Regions from separate parts of the Pantoea sp. X-Soil-TKNS-1279 genome, predicted to be linked through region 4. Evidence: predicted binding sites of a transcription regulator. Region 4 holds the regulator's gene; each other region holds the start of a gene.
The links. Region 4 encodes PhoB, which activates phosphate uptake and scavenging genes when phosphate is short. Its sites were predicted from a motif close to CTGTCATAAAACTGNCNNAT; they were not measured.

Region 1 (3,677 bases), 360 kb from region 4:
GATGTATTGGGACGATGAATATTTACCGAAATCAATGGCGTTAAATATTCAAAAAATCCGCCAGGATAATCCCGATCATCAGGTGCATTTGTTAAATCGTCAGACGGTAAAAGAAGTCTTGCCCGATTTTATCTTCACTTCACCAGAATTAACGCTGAAACAAAAAAGTGATGCCATTCGGTTGGAATTATTATTACGCTACGGCGGCATCGCCATTGATTGCAGCACCCTGCTGTTTGAAGATCTCGCCTGGGTACATCGTGTGCATCAGGAACGTCCTATGGATGTGATTGGTTTTTATTGTGAAGTCTCAACCATGAATTACCTGTCGCCGGTGATGGAAAACTGGTTTCTCGCCGCCAGCCCCAATAATCCTTTTATCCGCGAATGGCAGAAGCAGTACGCGCCGATTAAACATCTTGGGGCGCAACGTTTCTTCAGTGAATTGAATAAGCGCGATGATTTTACCCTGCTGGCGCAAAAAATTGCTGAGCCGGAGCAGCAACTTTGCTCCCTGGCGCAACAGGCGGCGATGCGTGAATATCGCCGGGCGAATATCTATCTGCGCAAGGGCGAAGCGAATGCCTACTTTTATCAACGCCTGAGCGGCTGGAATAGTGCGGCGTTTGCTAAATCGGTGTTATTTCAGCAGCGCCCGCACACCCCGCCACCGGTGATTAAATTAAGCGGTAATGAACGTCAGCATCTCGACTTCAACCTGCGCCTTGGCAACTACAATCGCACCAGCCTGCTGGGACAAATGATGCAACCCCATGCACCGGTTGCGCTGGTGTCGCCCTCAGCCATCAACAAAGCGCGCGCGTAGCCAGTGAATAAAGGTGGTGACCGCTCGTGGCACCTGGGCCGCATAAGGGCGCACCACCCATAAACGATCGGCGAAGGCGTCCACCGACTGCCATTGCGGTAAAACCCGTTGTAACGTACCCGCCGCCAACGCCGCGCTGGCGCTGAAATCTGGCAGCATAGCAATGCCCAACCCCTGCAACGCCGCATCGCGAATCGATTCGCTATTGTTAGTGGCAAAATTCCCCTGGATTCTGACCAGCACCGTTTCGCTGGCGTCGTTCAGTTGACGGAAACGCCACTGTGGTGACTCCAGCCCGCGCGGATAGTACAGGCAATTATGCTGCTGCAATGCCTGTGGGGTTTGTGGTGTACCCTGCTCCGCCAGGTAAGCGGGGGACGCCACCAATAAAGTCTGGGTTTCACACAGCGGCAATGCGACATGCGTTTCCGGCAACTGCTGGCTGTGACGAATCGCTAAATCAAAACCCTCACTGCCGAGCGAGACTAAGCGGTCGGTCACATCCAGTTGGATACGCACCTGCGGATATTCACGCAAAAAATCGCCGATGATCGGCACCAATTGCTGCCGGGCAAAGGCTACGGGGGCGCTGACACGAACCATGCCGCGTACCGGGCCCGCCTCATCACGCACGCTGAAAAAACTTTGCTCAATACGCGCAAAGGGATCTCGTAGCTCATCCACCAGCTTTTCTCCGGCAGATGTCAGGCGTACGCTGCGGGTGGTGCGTTGCACCAGCGCGACGCCCGCCATCTCTTCCAGCTCTTTAATCTTTTGACTCATCGCCGCCTTGCTGACATCCAGCCGTTCAGCCGCACGGGTAAAGCTCCCCAACTCAGCCAGCACGGTCAGCCAGTGCAGGTGCACCCAAAGTGCATCGGTTTTAATCTCTTTCATGATGATTGTTCAAAATAATAAATAATCATTTCAGGCAGCGCGCTTTTTCTTTGCAACGGTACACGGCAGCATAGCACCACATCCTACTCTTTCCATGTGAGCAAAAACGAGGGTTTATTTATGCCGTTACTGCAATTTGACGTGATTCAGGGCCGTTCTGAATCAGAATTACGTACTCTGCTGGATGCGGCTCATCGCGCCGTTCTGACTGCTTTTAAAGTCCCACCCCGCGATCGTTATCAGATTGTTCACGAAAACAAAAGATACCAGATGGTTTTTCAGGATACCGGCCTCGGTTTTGAGCGCAGTGACAATCTGGTGATGGTACGGGTCTACACCAGCCCGAGAAGTGAAGAACAGAAAACGCTCTTCATGGCAGAGTTAGCACGCGAGTTACAGGAAAACTGTGGCGTGCAGGGCAATGACCTGATGATCAGTTTTATTACCAATAATAAAGGTGACTGGAGCTTTGCCGATGGCGAAGCGCAGTACCTGACCGGCAAACTCTGATCCTCTTCTCTTCCCCCTTATCTGGCAGCGATCTTTGATAGCTGCCAGTGCAAACCATAGCCTGCCTAAACCCGCTTTAAACAAAGTCAAATCAGCCGCACAAATCTGACTGGTCGTGTTGCAGACATGTGACAGCCAATATAGATTGACGCAAAAACCCCCAAAGAGGGTGGTTACGCACGGATTGCGTATTCAATCAGCCTGAGGATCCGACCTTGTCCGAAGTATTATCGGTTGTACTTTTTTTAGCTGCGATTGCAGTCTATTCCCACAAAGCCGGGCGTAATAAGTTCTGGTTTGGTGTGATTTTGCTTCTTCTTACCCTGTTCATCGTGCTCAACATCACGCTGTTTGCCAGCAACTATTTTACTGGCGACGGGATTAATGACGCGGTGCTCTATACCCTGACTAACAGCCTGACCGGTGCGGGCGTCAGCAAATACGTGGTGCCGGCGATCGGTATCATCATTGCCTTATTTCTCCTGTTCTGTCTGCTCACATGGCTGCTACGTCGTCGCAAACAGAAACACCATCTTGGCTGGAGCCTGCTGGCTATCGCCTGTGCTGCGGGTTCAGTGCAAACCACCCCGGCATTTCGTCAGGTGAAAGATTTAATTGCTTCCCATAATCGACTGGCGGATTCCGATTTCGAGACTTACTACAAGACGCCAAAATCGGTGATTAGCGAGCCAAAGCTCAACCTGGTCTATATCTATGGCGAAAGTCTGGAGCGAACCTACTTTAACGAAAAAACGTTCCCCGGCCTGGCACCCGAGCTGAGTCGTGAAAAAGATCAAAGCCTGGATTTCAGCAACACCGAACAACTGCCCGGCACGGATTACACCATCGCCGGTATGGTCGGCTCACAATGTGGGATTCCGCTGTTTGCTCCGTTCCAGGACAATGCGTCTGCCGCACTGTCCAGCTTCTTCCCACAAAATATCTGTCTCGGCGATATCCTGAAGAATTCCGGCTACGATAACTGGTTTATTCAGGGTGCCGACCTGCGCTTTGCCGGTAAAGATACCTTCCTGAAATCGCATGGTTTTGACCCGGCACATATGTACGGTGCGCAGGAACTGAAAGATCGCGTGGCTGACCCTGACTATCGCAACAACTGGGGTTATTACGATGATACCGTGATGGATGAAGTGTTTAAGAAGTATGAGGAACTGTCGCAGCAGCAGAAACGCTTTGCGCTCTTTACCCTCACCGTCGATACCCACCACCCGGACGGTTTTATTTCCCGTACCTGCCAACATAAAAGCTATAGCTATGATGGCAAACCAAATCAGTCATTCAGTGCGGTGGCCTGCTCCCAGGAACATGTGGCGCGACTGATTGAACGTATTAAAGCCTCGCCGTGGTTTAAAAACACCATCATTGTGGTGACGTCCGATCACCTGGCGATGAATAACACCGCGCATCAATATCTGATCCAACA
Region 2 (3,677 bases), 1.5 Mb from region 4:
GCTTCCTGTTTGCCAGCATCGCGATTGTCGTCGTCAGCCTGTTGGGCCGCGCACCCTCGCAGATGGCTCAACAACGCTTTGCCGCAGCAGAAGCGGAATATCTGACCAAATAAATCCTTCTCCCGAGATGTCACCCGCCTCATTAATGAGGCGGGTTTTTTGTCGCACGTTTTGCACAAGAAACGTTTCAGTGAGAATAGAAGCCGGGTAAAGGCCATTTACCTCAGTAAGCTCATCCTTTTTCCTTCTTACACCCGATTGATTAATAAATGTACTTTCCATTGACCAGACTGCGAAAACGGAGCAGCGATCTTTCATGTTTTTAGTTGGATTAACTGGTCAGAATGATTTCCGAATCCTCCTAAAAACTTCATGCGCAGTCGAATTAATCAATTACATGATAAATAAAACAAATTTAATTTAAGCTGTGAACTGCTTACGGAGCCTGGTCACTTTTTGTTGGTCACCAGGTAAAATTACTGTTGCAAATTACCGCAAATATGATGCATTTTAATCATAAGCGTTGTCAGATGTGTGGCTAAGGTCACTGGAGTTCGCGCATGATTCGGTCCTTCAAAGGACAGGTAAATACCCTTCAACATACGCAGTTCACTGCGGGGGATTTTTTCCCTCGAAAGTTTCCTCTTCACTTTTCAAGCTTCGTTCTTTTTCAATCTCATATTTCTTACCGGTGCGTAACAGCGTTTGCGCGTTGTTGCACACTATTCTCAATGGCTCGAAACGGCTCTAAAGGAAGCCACGTCAACCTCTAAAGCGTTCACGTCATCGCAACAGGATAATCCTGAAGCGATAAATGAAACCAACTGTAAGGTGCCACTATGGGAAGACAGAAAGCAGTGATCAAAGCGCGTCGTGAAGCCCGCAGAGTGCTTCGTAATGACTCTCGCAGTCATCGTCAGCGTGAAGAAGAATCGGTCACTTCGCTGGTGCAGATGGGTGGGTTGGATGCAATTGGCATGGCACGCGATGTGCGAGACAGTTCACCAATTGAAGCCAGAAATGATGCTCAGGCGCACTATCTTAAAGCCATAGAAACGAAACAGCTTATTTTCGCGACCGGAGAAGCGGGCTGCGGAAAAACCTGGATTAGCGCAGCCAAAGCGGCTGAGGCCCTGATACATAAGGATATCGACAGGATAATCGTTACACGCCCGGTCCTACAGGCGGATGAAGACCTCGGTTTCCTCCCCGGAGACATTTCCGAGAAATTCGCCCCGTATTTCCGACCGGTCTACGACGTTCTGGTTAAACGTCTCGGCTCTTCCTTTATGCAGTACTGCCTGCGCCCGGAAATCGGCAAGGTAGAGATCGCGCCCTTCGCTTATATGCGAGGACGTACTTTCGAAAATGCCGTGGTGATTCTCGACGAGGCACAAAACGTCACCGCTGCGCAGATGAAGATGTTCCTGACGCGTCTTGGTGAGAACGTGACCGTCATCGTCAACGGCGATATTACCCAGTGCGATTTACCGCGCGGAGTGACATCCGGACTCGCGGATGCCCTGGGACGATTCGAAGAAGATGAGATGATCGGCGTGGTTCGTTTTGGCAAAGACGACTGTGTCCGTTCGGCCTTGTGTCAGCGTACGCTACATGCTTACAGTTAACCATTGAGATTTCATACATAAAACCCGGCTGCGGCCGGGTTTTTTTGTGCGCAACGTATGGTGCACAGGCAAAAAAAAAGTCTGAACGTTAGTTCAGACTCTTCTTCAGAATGATGGCGGTGAGGGGGGGATTCGAACCCCCGATACGTTGCCGTATACACACTTTCCAGGCGTGCTCCTTCAGCCACTCGGACACCTCACCACATTTTGTTTGCCAACCTCAGCGGGTCAACGGGGCGCTACTATAGGGAGTTAGCTGAAAAGGGTCAAGCTCTATTTTCTCCTTTTTTTCTATTCGCTTAAGCTCTGAGCGGATTGCATTAGCCTTGTTCGTTTTGCCGATCCTGTCATCAAAATATTGCGTGCCAGTCACAAAAGTGTCACGGCATTGTCGCAGACTTGTCAGCGGAAACATTTGGTTATATTTGTGAATAAGGATGCTTATAAATGAAAAAGATACCTTTGATTACGGTTCCGCTTATCACCTCATTGTTCGCGACGGCAGCATTTGCTGATGCAACCAGCTACTCGCGCGCCGCCACCGGTGACCTGACTCAGCATGGTGGTGCGCGTCGACTGACCGGTGATCAAACGGAAGCGCTCAAAGCTTCTCTGAGCAACAGTACGGCGAAAAATGTCATTCTATTGATCGGTGACGGCATGGGGGACTCAGAAATCACTGCTGCACGTAATCAGGCGATGGGCGCAGGTGGCTTTTTCCCCGGGATTGATGCCTTACCTTTAACCGGTCAATACACCCATTACTCGCTGGATAAGAAAACCCACAAACCGAACTACGTCACAGATTCAGCAGCGTCTGCGACCGCGTGGGCCACGGGGACCAAATCCTATAATGGCGCGATTGGCGTCGATGTGAATGGGAAAGACCAAACCACGCTGCTGGAACTGGCGAAAGCCGCCGGTAAGGCCACCGGTAACGTTTCAACTGCGGAGCTACAGGATGCAACACCTGCGGCGTTGATCGCTCATGTCACTTCACGTAAATGCTATGGCCCGGAAAAAACCAGTGAGCTATGCCCGAGCAACGCGTTGGAGCAGGGCGGTAGAGGTTCCATCACCGAGCAGATGCTGAAAACCCGTGCGGATGTCACGTTGGGTGGCGGTGCCAGGACCTTCAGCGAAGTGGCGAAGGCGGGAGAATATCAGGGTAAAACCCTGCGTGAGCAGGCGCAGGCACGAGGTTATCAACTGGTGGATAATCTCGACGGTATGAATGCGGTCCAGCAGGCGGACCAGCGTAAACCGTTGTTAGGGCTGTTCTCTGAAGGCAATATGCCGGTGCGCTGGCAGGGGCCGAAAGCCAGTTATCACGGCAATCTTGATAAGCCGGTAGTCACCTGTGAAGTGAACAAGGATCGTCCGGCCAGTACGCCAACACTGGCGCAGATGACCAAAAAAGCGCTGGATCTGTTGAGCAAAAATGACAAGGGCTTCTTCCTGCAAGTTGAAGGTGCTTCCATTGATAAACAGGATCATGCCGCTAACCCTTGTGGGCAAATCGGTGAAACCGTTGACCTTGATGAAGCGGTACAACAAGCCCTGGCTTTTGCTCGCGAGCATGGCAATACCCTGGTCGTGGTGACGGCAGATCACGCGCACAGTAGCCAGATCGTAGAAAATGGTACCAAAGCACCAGGCTTGACTCAGGCACTGAACACCAAAGATGGCGCGGTGATGACTATCAGTTACGGTAACTCAGAAGAAGATTCACAGGAGCATACCGGTACTCAGTTGCGTATTGCTGCCTATGGCCCGCATGCGGCGAATGTGGTTGGACTGACTGACCAGACGGACCTGTTCTTCACCCTGAAAGATGCGATGGGAATTAAGTAAGCTAATCCACGCGCAAGCGTGGATTCTTATGTTGGGAAAACAATTATCGCTGATGTGACAAATAGCAACGGATATAGTGCCGATACTCTTCAGTCATATTTATAGGCAATTCTTCGGAGGAAAAAAAAGTCAGCCCATCACTTTCGCTGGGATCATGGATCATCACGCCGGACCATTCATCAACCCGATAGAGCG
Region 3 (3,677 bases), 720 kb from region 4:
GAAATCCTGATGCTGGATGAACCGGCGGCCGGTCTGAACCCGAAAGAAACGCACGAACTGGACGAACTGATTGCCGAACTGCGCGGTACGCATAAGGTGTCGGTGTTGTTGATCGAACATGATATGAAGCTGGTGATGGGCATTTCTGACCGTATTTACGTGGTCAATCAGGGAACGCCGCTGGCCAACGGCACGCCGGAAGAGATTCGTAATAACCCGGATGTGATCCGTGCCTATTTAGGAGAGGCGTAATATGGCCAACCCAATGTTAACCATTGAAAACGTCAGCGCCCATTACGGTAAAATCCAGGCGCTGCATAACGTCAGCTTGTATATCAATCAGGGCGAAATTGTCACCCTGATTGGTGCCAACGGTGCAGGCAAAACTACGCTGCTCGGTACGCTGTGTGGCGAGCCGCGTGCAACCGCAGGCACCATTACGTTTGATGGCAAAACCATTACCGATTGGCAAACCGCACGCATCATGCGTGAGGCGATCGCCATTGTCCCGGAAGGGCGTCGGGTGTTTTCGCGCATGACGGTGGAAGAGAATCTGGCGATGGGGGGCTTCTTTGCCAGCCGTAGCCAGTATCAGGAGCGTATTGAGCGCGTCTATGATCTGTTCCCGCGTCTGGCGGAGCGTAAGGTGCAACGTGCCGGTACCATGTCCGGTGGTGAGCAGCAGATGCTGGCGATTGGCCGTGCGCTGATGAGCCAGCCGCGTCTGCTGTTGCTGGACGAGCCATCGCTCGGCCTGGCGCCGATTATCATTCAGCAGATTTTCGACACCATCGAGCAGCTGCGTAAAGAAGGGATGACCATCTTCCTTGTCGAGCAGAACGCCAACCAGGCGTTGAAACTGGCCGACCGTGGCTACGTGCTGGAGAACGGCCATGTAGTGCTGGAGGATAGTGGCGAAGCGCTGTTGTCCAACGAGGCCGTAAGAAGCGCCTATTTAGGTGCCTGACCCGTAGCGGCGCGATTTATCGCGCGCTTTTTGCCACCGCACTAACCGAACGGCGCGCGATAAATCGCGCCGCTACGCAATGTGCGGCTGGCAAGAACGCACCAATCTAAACCATAGCTCCTGTCACATTCCCGTCATTAACCTGTTATTTTTCCGTCATTTTCCCGTGTCATGTTACTTCGCGAACAAAAAATGCGTGATTTCGCGCGTACCTACATGCACAGGAAAACATTATGTCCGCTTTTACGCTTCGTCCCCGCCTGATGAGTGCCCTGCTCGGTCTGATGCTCAGTGGTCATGCACTGGCTGCCACCGAAATTCCTTTCTGGCACTCTATGGAAGGCGAGTTAGGCAAAGAAGTTGATTCTCTGGCACAACGTTTTAACCAGGCCCACCCAGACTACAAAATCGTCCCGGTCTACAAAGGCAACTATGAACAAAGCCTGGCGGCGGGGATTGCCGCTGTGCGTACCGGTAAAGCACCGGCCATTTTGCAGGTGTATGAAGTGGGTACTGCCACCATGATGGCGTCCAAAGCCATTGTGCCGGTGCATCAGGTGTTCCAGGATGCCGGAATCGCATTTGATGAAAAACAGTTCGTCCCGACTGTCGCGGGATACTACAGCGATTCCAGCGGCCATTTAATCTCTCAGCCGTTCAACAGCTCCACCCCGGTGCTGTACTACAACAAAGACGCCTTCAAAAAAGCCGGTCTGAACCCGGATCAGCCACCAAAAACCTGGCAGGAACTGGCAAAAGACGCCGATGCGCTGCGTAAAGCGGGCCTGACCTGCGGTTACGCCAGCGGCTGGCAGGGCTGGATTCAGATTGAAAACTTCAGCGCCTGGCACGGCTTGCCGGTGGCGACCAAAAACAACGGTTTTGACGGCACAGACGCTGAGCTGGAGTTCAACAAGCCGGTGCAGGTTCGTCACATCCAGATGCTGGAAGACATGAACAAGAAGGGTGATTTCACCTACTTTGGCCGCAAAGATGAATCCACCGCGAAGTTCTACAACGGCGATTGCGGCATCACCACCGCGTCTTCCGGTTCACTGGCGGATATCAAACACTACGCCAAATTCAACTTTGGTGTCGGCATGATGCCGTATGACGCAACCGTGCCGAATGCACCGCAGAATGCCATCATCGGTGGTGCCAGCCTGTGGGTGATGAAGGGCAAAGATGCCAACACTTACAAAGGTGTGGCGGAGTTTATGCAGTTCCTGGCGCAACCGGCAATCGCCGCCGAGTGGCACCAGAAAACCGGTTATCTGCCAATCACCACCGCAGCTTATGAGCTGACCAAACAGCAGGGCTTCTACGACAAGAACCCGGGTGCCGATATCGCGACGCGCCAGATGCTGAACAAAGATCCGCTGCCGTTCACCAAAGGGATGCGTCTGGGCAATATGCCGCAGATTCGCACCATCGTGGACGAGGAGCTGGAAAGCGTGTGGACCGGCAAACAATCGCCGCAGGCAGCGCTGGATAACTCAGTTAAACGCGGAAACGAACTGCTGCGCCGTTTTGAGCAGCAGGTGAAATAACCCGCCGTAACGGGGCAGGCCGCGTGTCTGCCCCGATCTTTTTGCCTGAACGAGTCCGTTATGTCCTCATCATCACGCCCGGTTTTCCGCTCCCGTTTGTTGCCCTATCTTCTGGTACTGCCACAGCTGGTGATCACCGCCATCTTCTTTCTCTGGCCAGCTGGTGAAGCGCTGTGGTACTCACTGCAAAGCCTTGATCCCTTTGGTATCTCCAGCACTTTTGTTGGACTGGATAACTTCAGACGGCTGTTCAGTGATGAGTACTACCTGGCCTCTTTCTGGACCACCATTGAATTCAGCGCGCTGGTCACGGTGTGCGGCATGCTGTTTTCTCTGCTGCTGGCGGCGCTGGTGGATTATGTGGTGCGGCTGAAAAAACTCTACCAAACCTTGCTACTGCTGCCGTATGCGGTGGCCCCGGTGGTCGCGGCAGTGCTGTGGATGTTCCTGTTTAACCCCGGACTCGGCCTGTTCAGCCATCTCCTTAACCAGATCGGTTACAACTGGAACTACGCGCAAAACAGCGGCCAGGCGATGTTCCTGATCGTGCTGGCATCGATCTGGCAGCAGATGAGCTACAACTTCCTGTTTTTCTTTGCGGCGCTGCAATCGATCCCCAAATCGCTGGTGGAAGCCGCGGCGATTGACGGTGCCGGGCCGGTGCGGCGCTTCTTTAACCTGTCGCTGCCGTTGATCACCCCGGTGAGTTTCTTCCTGCTGGTGGTCAACCTGGTCTATGCCTTCTTCGACACCTTCCCGGTGATCGATGCCGCCACTGGCGGTGGGCCGGTACAGGCGACCACCACGCTTATCTACAAAATTTATCGCGAAGGGTTTACCGGGCTGGATCTCTCCTCGTCGGCAGCGCAATCGGTGGTGCTGATGTTGCTGGTGATTGGCCTCACTATCCTGCAATTCCGCTTTGTCGAGCGTAAGGTGCAATACCAATGATTGAGAACCGACGCGGGCTGGATATCTTCAGCCACACGCTGCTGGTGCTGGGTGTGCTGACGATCCTGTTTCCGCTGTATGTCGCCTTTGTCGCGGCAACGCTGGACAACAACGCGGTCTATCAGGTGCCAATGACGCTGATCCCAGGTCACCATCTGTGGGACAACATCGCGCGCATCTGGACTCAGGGCGTTAATGGCAGTGGCCCG
Region 4 (3,677 bases):
ATTCCACGTAGCGGCGCGATTTATCGCACAGTTTTTTGGTGTTCCAATTGAACGGCGCGCGATAAATCGCGCCGCTACGGGGAAATCAGAACGTTTATTGCGCCACATTCTCCCGTATCTGGCTGGCGACGATCAACCGTGACGGCAGGATAAAGCTGAAACACGTTTCCTGATGCGGCACGCTGGTGATTTCCAGCCGGGCGTTGTGGTGACCGAGGGCATGCTTAACAATCGCCAGCCCGAGGCCGCTGCCACCGGTAGCGCGCGAACGCGCTTTATCCACCCGGTAGAAACGTTCGGTCAAACGTGGCAGATGTTCCGGGCTGATCCCTGGCCCGTTATCGCACACCTTAAACTCGGCACCTTGTTTATTACGTAGCCAGCTGATATCAATGCGCGTCCCTTCCGGCGTATGGTTGACCGCGTTATACACCAGGTTGGAGATGGCGCTGCGCAACTGTTCATCATTACCCAGCACTTTGAGATGCGGATCGGTGTGAAAATGGATCTCATGACGCCCCTGGCTCAAAGTTTCCGCTTCGCGCTGGAGCAGCAACAGCATGGTCGGCACATCTACCGTCTCTTTCATATCGAGGGCGGGAGCAGCTTCAATGCGCGACAGCGTCAGCAGTTGCTTCACCAGGCTATCCATACGTCGTGTTTGCTCCGTCATGGTTTGCAACGCTTTGCTGCGTGAACGTTCGTTCATCACCGAATCGTTCATCATCTCCAGATAGCCTTGCAACACCGTCAGCGGGGTACGCAACTCATGGCTGACGTTGGCGAAGAAGTTACGTCGCGCGCCCTCCAGTTGATGCATTTGCGTCACATCACGCGCCACCATCAGCCACTGCCCTTCGCTATAGGGCATCACGCGAAACTCCATATGACGTTGATTATTCTGCACCAACGTCAGCGGCTTATTAAAGTCACGCTGGCGGATATAGCGGGAGAATTCAGGATAGCGCAGCAAGTTGAGGATGTTCTGACCATTGTCTTCCGGCCAACGCAGGCCGAGATGCTGTTGCGCCAGGCCATTACACCAGAAAATGATACCCTCTTCGGTGGTCAGCACCACCGCATCCGGCAGCGATTCCGCACCGCTGCGAAAGCGTTTGATCAGGTTGCCCAGCTCGCGACGACGACGACGGTTACGCAACTGCATTTGATACAGCCCGTAAAACAGCGGTTCCCAGCTGGCGCGTCCACCGGGCGGCGTCATGGATCGATCAACCCATAACCAATGGGAGAGTCGCATCAGGTTCCAGAAATGCCACAACAGCAAACCCAAGACCGCGATCAGCAGCAGCCAGGGGAGATAGCCAAATACCAGACCTAAAATCAGTGCCGGCAGACAGACCAGCACCAGTTCGGTCAATAATCTCTTCCAGGAGAGTCGTTCCAGCACGGTAAAGACTCCGTTTAGTAGCGAGCAGAGAAACGATACCCTGTTCCGCGTACGGTTTGTACCATGCGATCGTGGCCGGAGACCTCCAGCGCTTTACGTAAACGACGGATATGCACATCGACAGTACGATCTTCGACATACACATTGGTGCCCCAGACATGGTTCAGCAGTTGTTCGCGGCTGTAAACGCGTTCCGGGTGCGTCATAAAGAAGTGCAGCAATTTGTACTCAGTCGGTCCCATCTCCAGCGGCGTGGCTTCGGACATCACGCGATGTGATGACGGGTCGAGGCTCAGTCCCTGCATCTCAATCACCTCTTCCACCGCCATCGGCGAAATACGCCGCATCACCGCTTTGATACGCGCCATCAACTCTTTCGGGGAGAACGGTTTGGTGATGTAATCGTCAGCGCCCACTTCCAGACCGCGTACACGATCTTCTTCTTCGCCACGCGCCGTCAGCATCATCACCGGAATATCGCGCGTCATGGCTTCACGTTTCAGGTGCTTGATAAACTGGATACCGCTACCGCCGGGTAACATCCAGTCCAGCAAAATCAAATCCGGCCAGGGTTCGATGAGCTTCCCTACTGCGCTGTCATAATCTTCCGCCTCAATCGGCTGGTAATCGTTCTGTTCCAGCACGAAACATAACATTTCACGGATGGGAGCTTCGTCTTCCACAACCAAAATGCGCTTAGCCATTATTACTCCTGCTGATATGACGGCTGTCACTGGGATTTGCGGCGTCATTATGCGTCAGTTTTATGACACTTTTATGAAAAACCCAACCCTGGAAATTTAGTGGAAAAACAGAAATGTGACAGCCGTGAGGCGTTTTTTTTGCTTTCGTGGTGAAGTCGTTATAATTCCCCATCGCTTTTTCTGGCAGGGAGCATCCATGCGCATCATCCATACGGCAGACTGGCATCTGGGCCAGTTCTTTTATAGCAAAAGTCGCGCTGCTGAACATCAGGCATTTCTCGACTGGCTGCGCCAGCAGATTGACCAGCATCAGGTGGATGCGCTGATTATCGCCGGTGACCTGTTTGATACCGGCTCACCGCCAAGCTATGCGCGTGAAATGTTTAACCGCTTCGTGGTGGCGTTGCAGGCCAGCCGCTGCCAGTTGATCGTTCTGGCAGGGAACCACGATTCGGTGGCAACGCTCAATGAATCACGCGAACTGCTTGCCTGCCTCAACACGCAGGTGATCACCAGCGCTACGCCGCAGGGCGAGCAGCAGGTGCTGACCCTGAAGCAGCGCGACGGTACGCCAGGCGCGCTGCTGTGCGCCATCCCTTATCTGCGCCCGCGCGATATTTTGCGCAGCCAGGCCGGGCAGTCCGGGCGGGAAAAACAGCTGTCGCTGCTGGAAGCCATCGAACAACATTATCAGCACTGCTTTGCCGCCGCAGAGGCGCAGCGCGCAGCACTCGGGGGCAAACTGCCGATTATCGCCACCGGCCATCTCACCACCGTCGGCGTAACCAAAAGCGACTCGGTGCGTGATATCTACATCGGCACCCTCGATGCCTTTCCGGCGCAGGCATTCCCTGCGGCGGATTACATCGCACTCGGCCATATTCACCGAGCACAACGCATTGCTGACAGCGATCATATTCGCTACAGCGGTTCGCCCATTCCACTCAGCTTTGATGAGTTGGGCCGCGACAAGAGCGTGTTTCTGCTGGAGTTCAGCACCGGCCTTGATGCCGTGACGCCGCTGACCATCCCGCTGTTCCAGCCAATGCAGATGCTGAAAGGATCGCTGGCGGATATCGAACGGCAACTGGCGCTGCTCAAAGAAAAAGAGGGCGACCTGGCGGTGTGGCTGGATATTGAAATCACCACTCAGGAGCACCTGAGCGACCTGCAACGCCGCGTGGAGCAACTGACGGAAAACTTACCGGTGGAGGTGCTACTGGTACGCCGCAGTCGCGAACAGCGCAGCCGCAGCCTGGCGCGACTGGATAACGAAACCCTGAGCGAATTGCAGGTTGAAGAGGTGTTTGCGCGTCGTCTGGCGCTGGAAGAGGATCTGGATGCCGACCAGGCAGCACACCTTACACAACTGTTTCGCACCACCCTTGCCGCGCTGGAGAACCCCTCTGCATGAAAATCCTGACGCTGCGTTTTAAAAACCTCAACGCCCTGCGCGGAGAATGGTTTATCGATTTTCGCCGTGAGCCGTTTGCCAGTAACGGTTTGTTTGCCATTACCGGGGCCACCGGCGCCGGTAAAACCACCCTGCTCGACGCCATCTGTCT

Region 1: opgB (phosphatidylglycerol--membrane-oligosaccharide glycerophosphotransferase) is a predicted target of PhoB. The motif match lies at 2,349-2,368, and genes of this name have one in related genera.
Region 2: phoA (alkaline phosphatase) is a predicted target of PhoB. The motif match lies at 1,995-2,014, and genes of this name have one in related genera.
Region 3: ugpB (sn-glycerol-3-phosphate ABC transporter substrate-binding protein UgpB) is a predicted target of PhoB. The motif match lies at 1,099-1,118, and genes of this name have one in related genera.

What each region holds. Positions count from the first base shown of each region.
Region 1 is NZ_AP035948.1:708,128-711,804, reverse strand. Features, by position in the region: gene AC6I8N_RS03225 (glycosyltransferase family 32 protein) at 1-826, shown strand, start outside; gene AC6I8N_RS03220 (LysR family transcriptional regulator) at 800-1,723, opposite strand; gene AC6I8N_RS03215 (tautomerase family protein) at 1,844-2,233, shown strand; gene opgB (phosphatidylglycerol--membrane-oligosaccharide glycerophosphotransferase) at 2,449-3,677, shown strand, end outside.
Region 2 is NZ_AP035948.1:2,561,662-2,565,338, reverse strand. Features, by position in the region: gene putP (sodium/proline symporter PutP) at 1-113, shown strand, start outside; gene phoH (phosphate starvation-inducible protein PhoH) at 840-1,628, shown strand; tRNA gene AC6I8N_RS12115 (tRNA-Ser) at 1,743-1,830, opposite strand; gene phoA (alkaline phosphatase) at 2,076-3,482, shown strand; gene AC6I8N_RS12105 (NUDIX domain-containing protein) at 3,526-3,677, opposite strand, start outside.
Region 3 is NZ_AP035948.1:357,014-360,690, forward strand. Features, by position in the region: gene livG (high-affinity branched-chain amino acid ABC transporter ATP-binding protein LivG) at 1-252, shown strand, start outside; gene livF (high-affinity branched-chain amino acid ABC transporter ATP-binding protein LivF) at 254-967, shown strand; gene ugpB (sn-glycerol-3-phosphate ABC transporter substrate-binding protein UgpB) at 1,201-2,517, shown strand; gene ugpA (sn-glycerol-3-phosphate ABC transporter permease UgpA) at 2,578-3,468, shown strand; gene ugpE (sn-glycerol-3-phosphate ABC transporter permease UgpE) at 3,465-3,677, shown strand, end outside.
Region 4 is NZ_AP035948.1:1,072,569-1,076,245, reverse strand. Features, by position in the region: gene phoR (phosphate regulon sensor histidine kinase PhoR) at 95-1,408, opposite strand; gene phoB (phosphate response regulator transcription factor PhoB) at 1,423-2,112, opposite strand; gene sbcD (exonuclease subunit SbcD) at 2,309-3,526, shown strand; gene AC6I8N_RS04870 (AAA family ATPase) at 3,523-3,677, shown strand, end outside.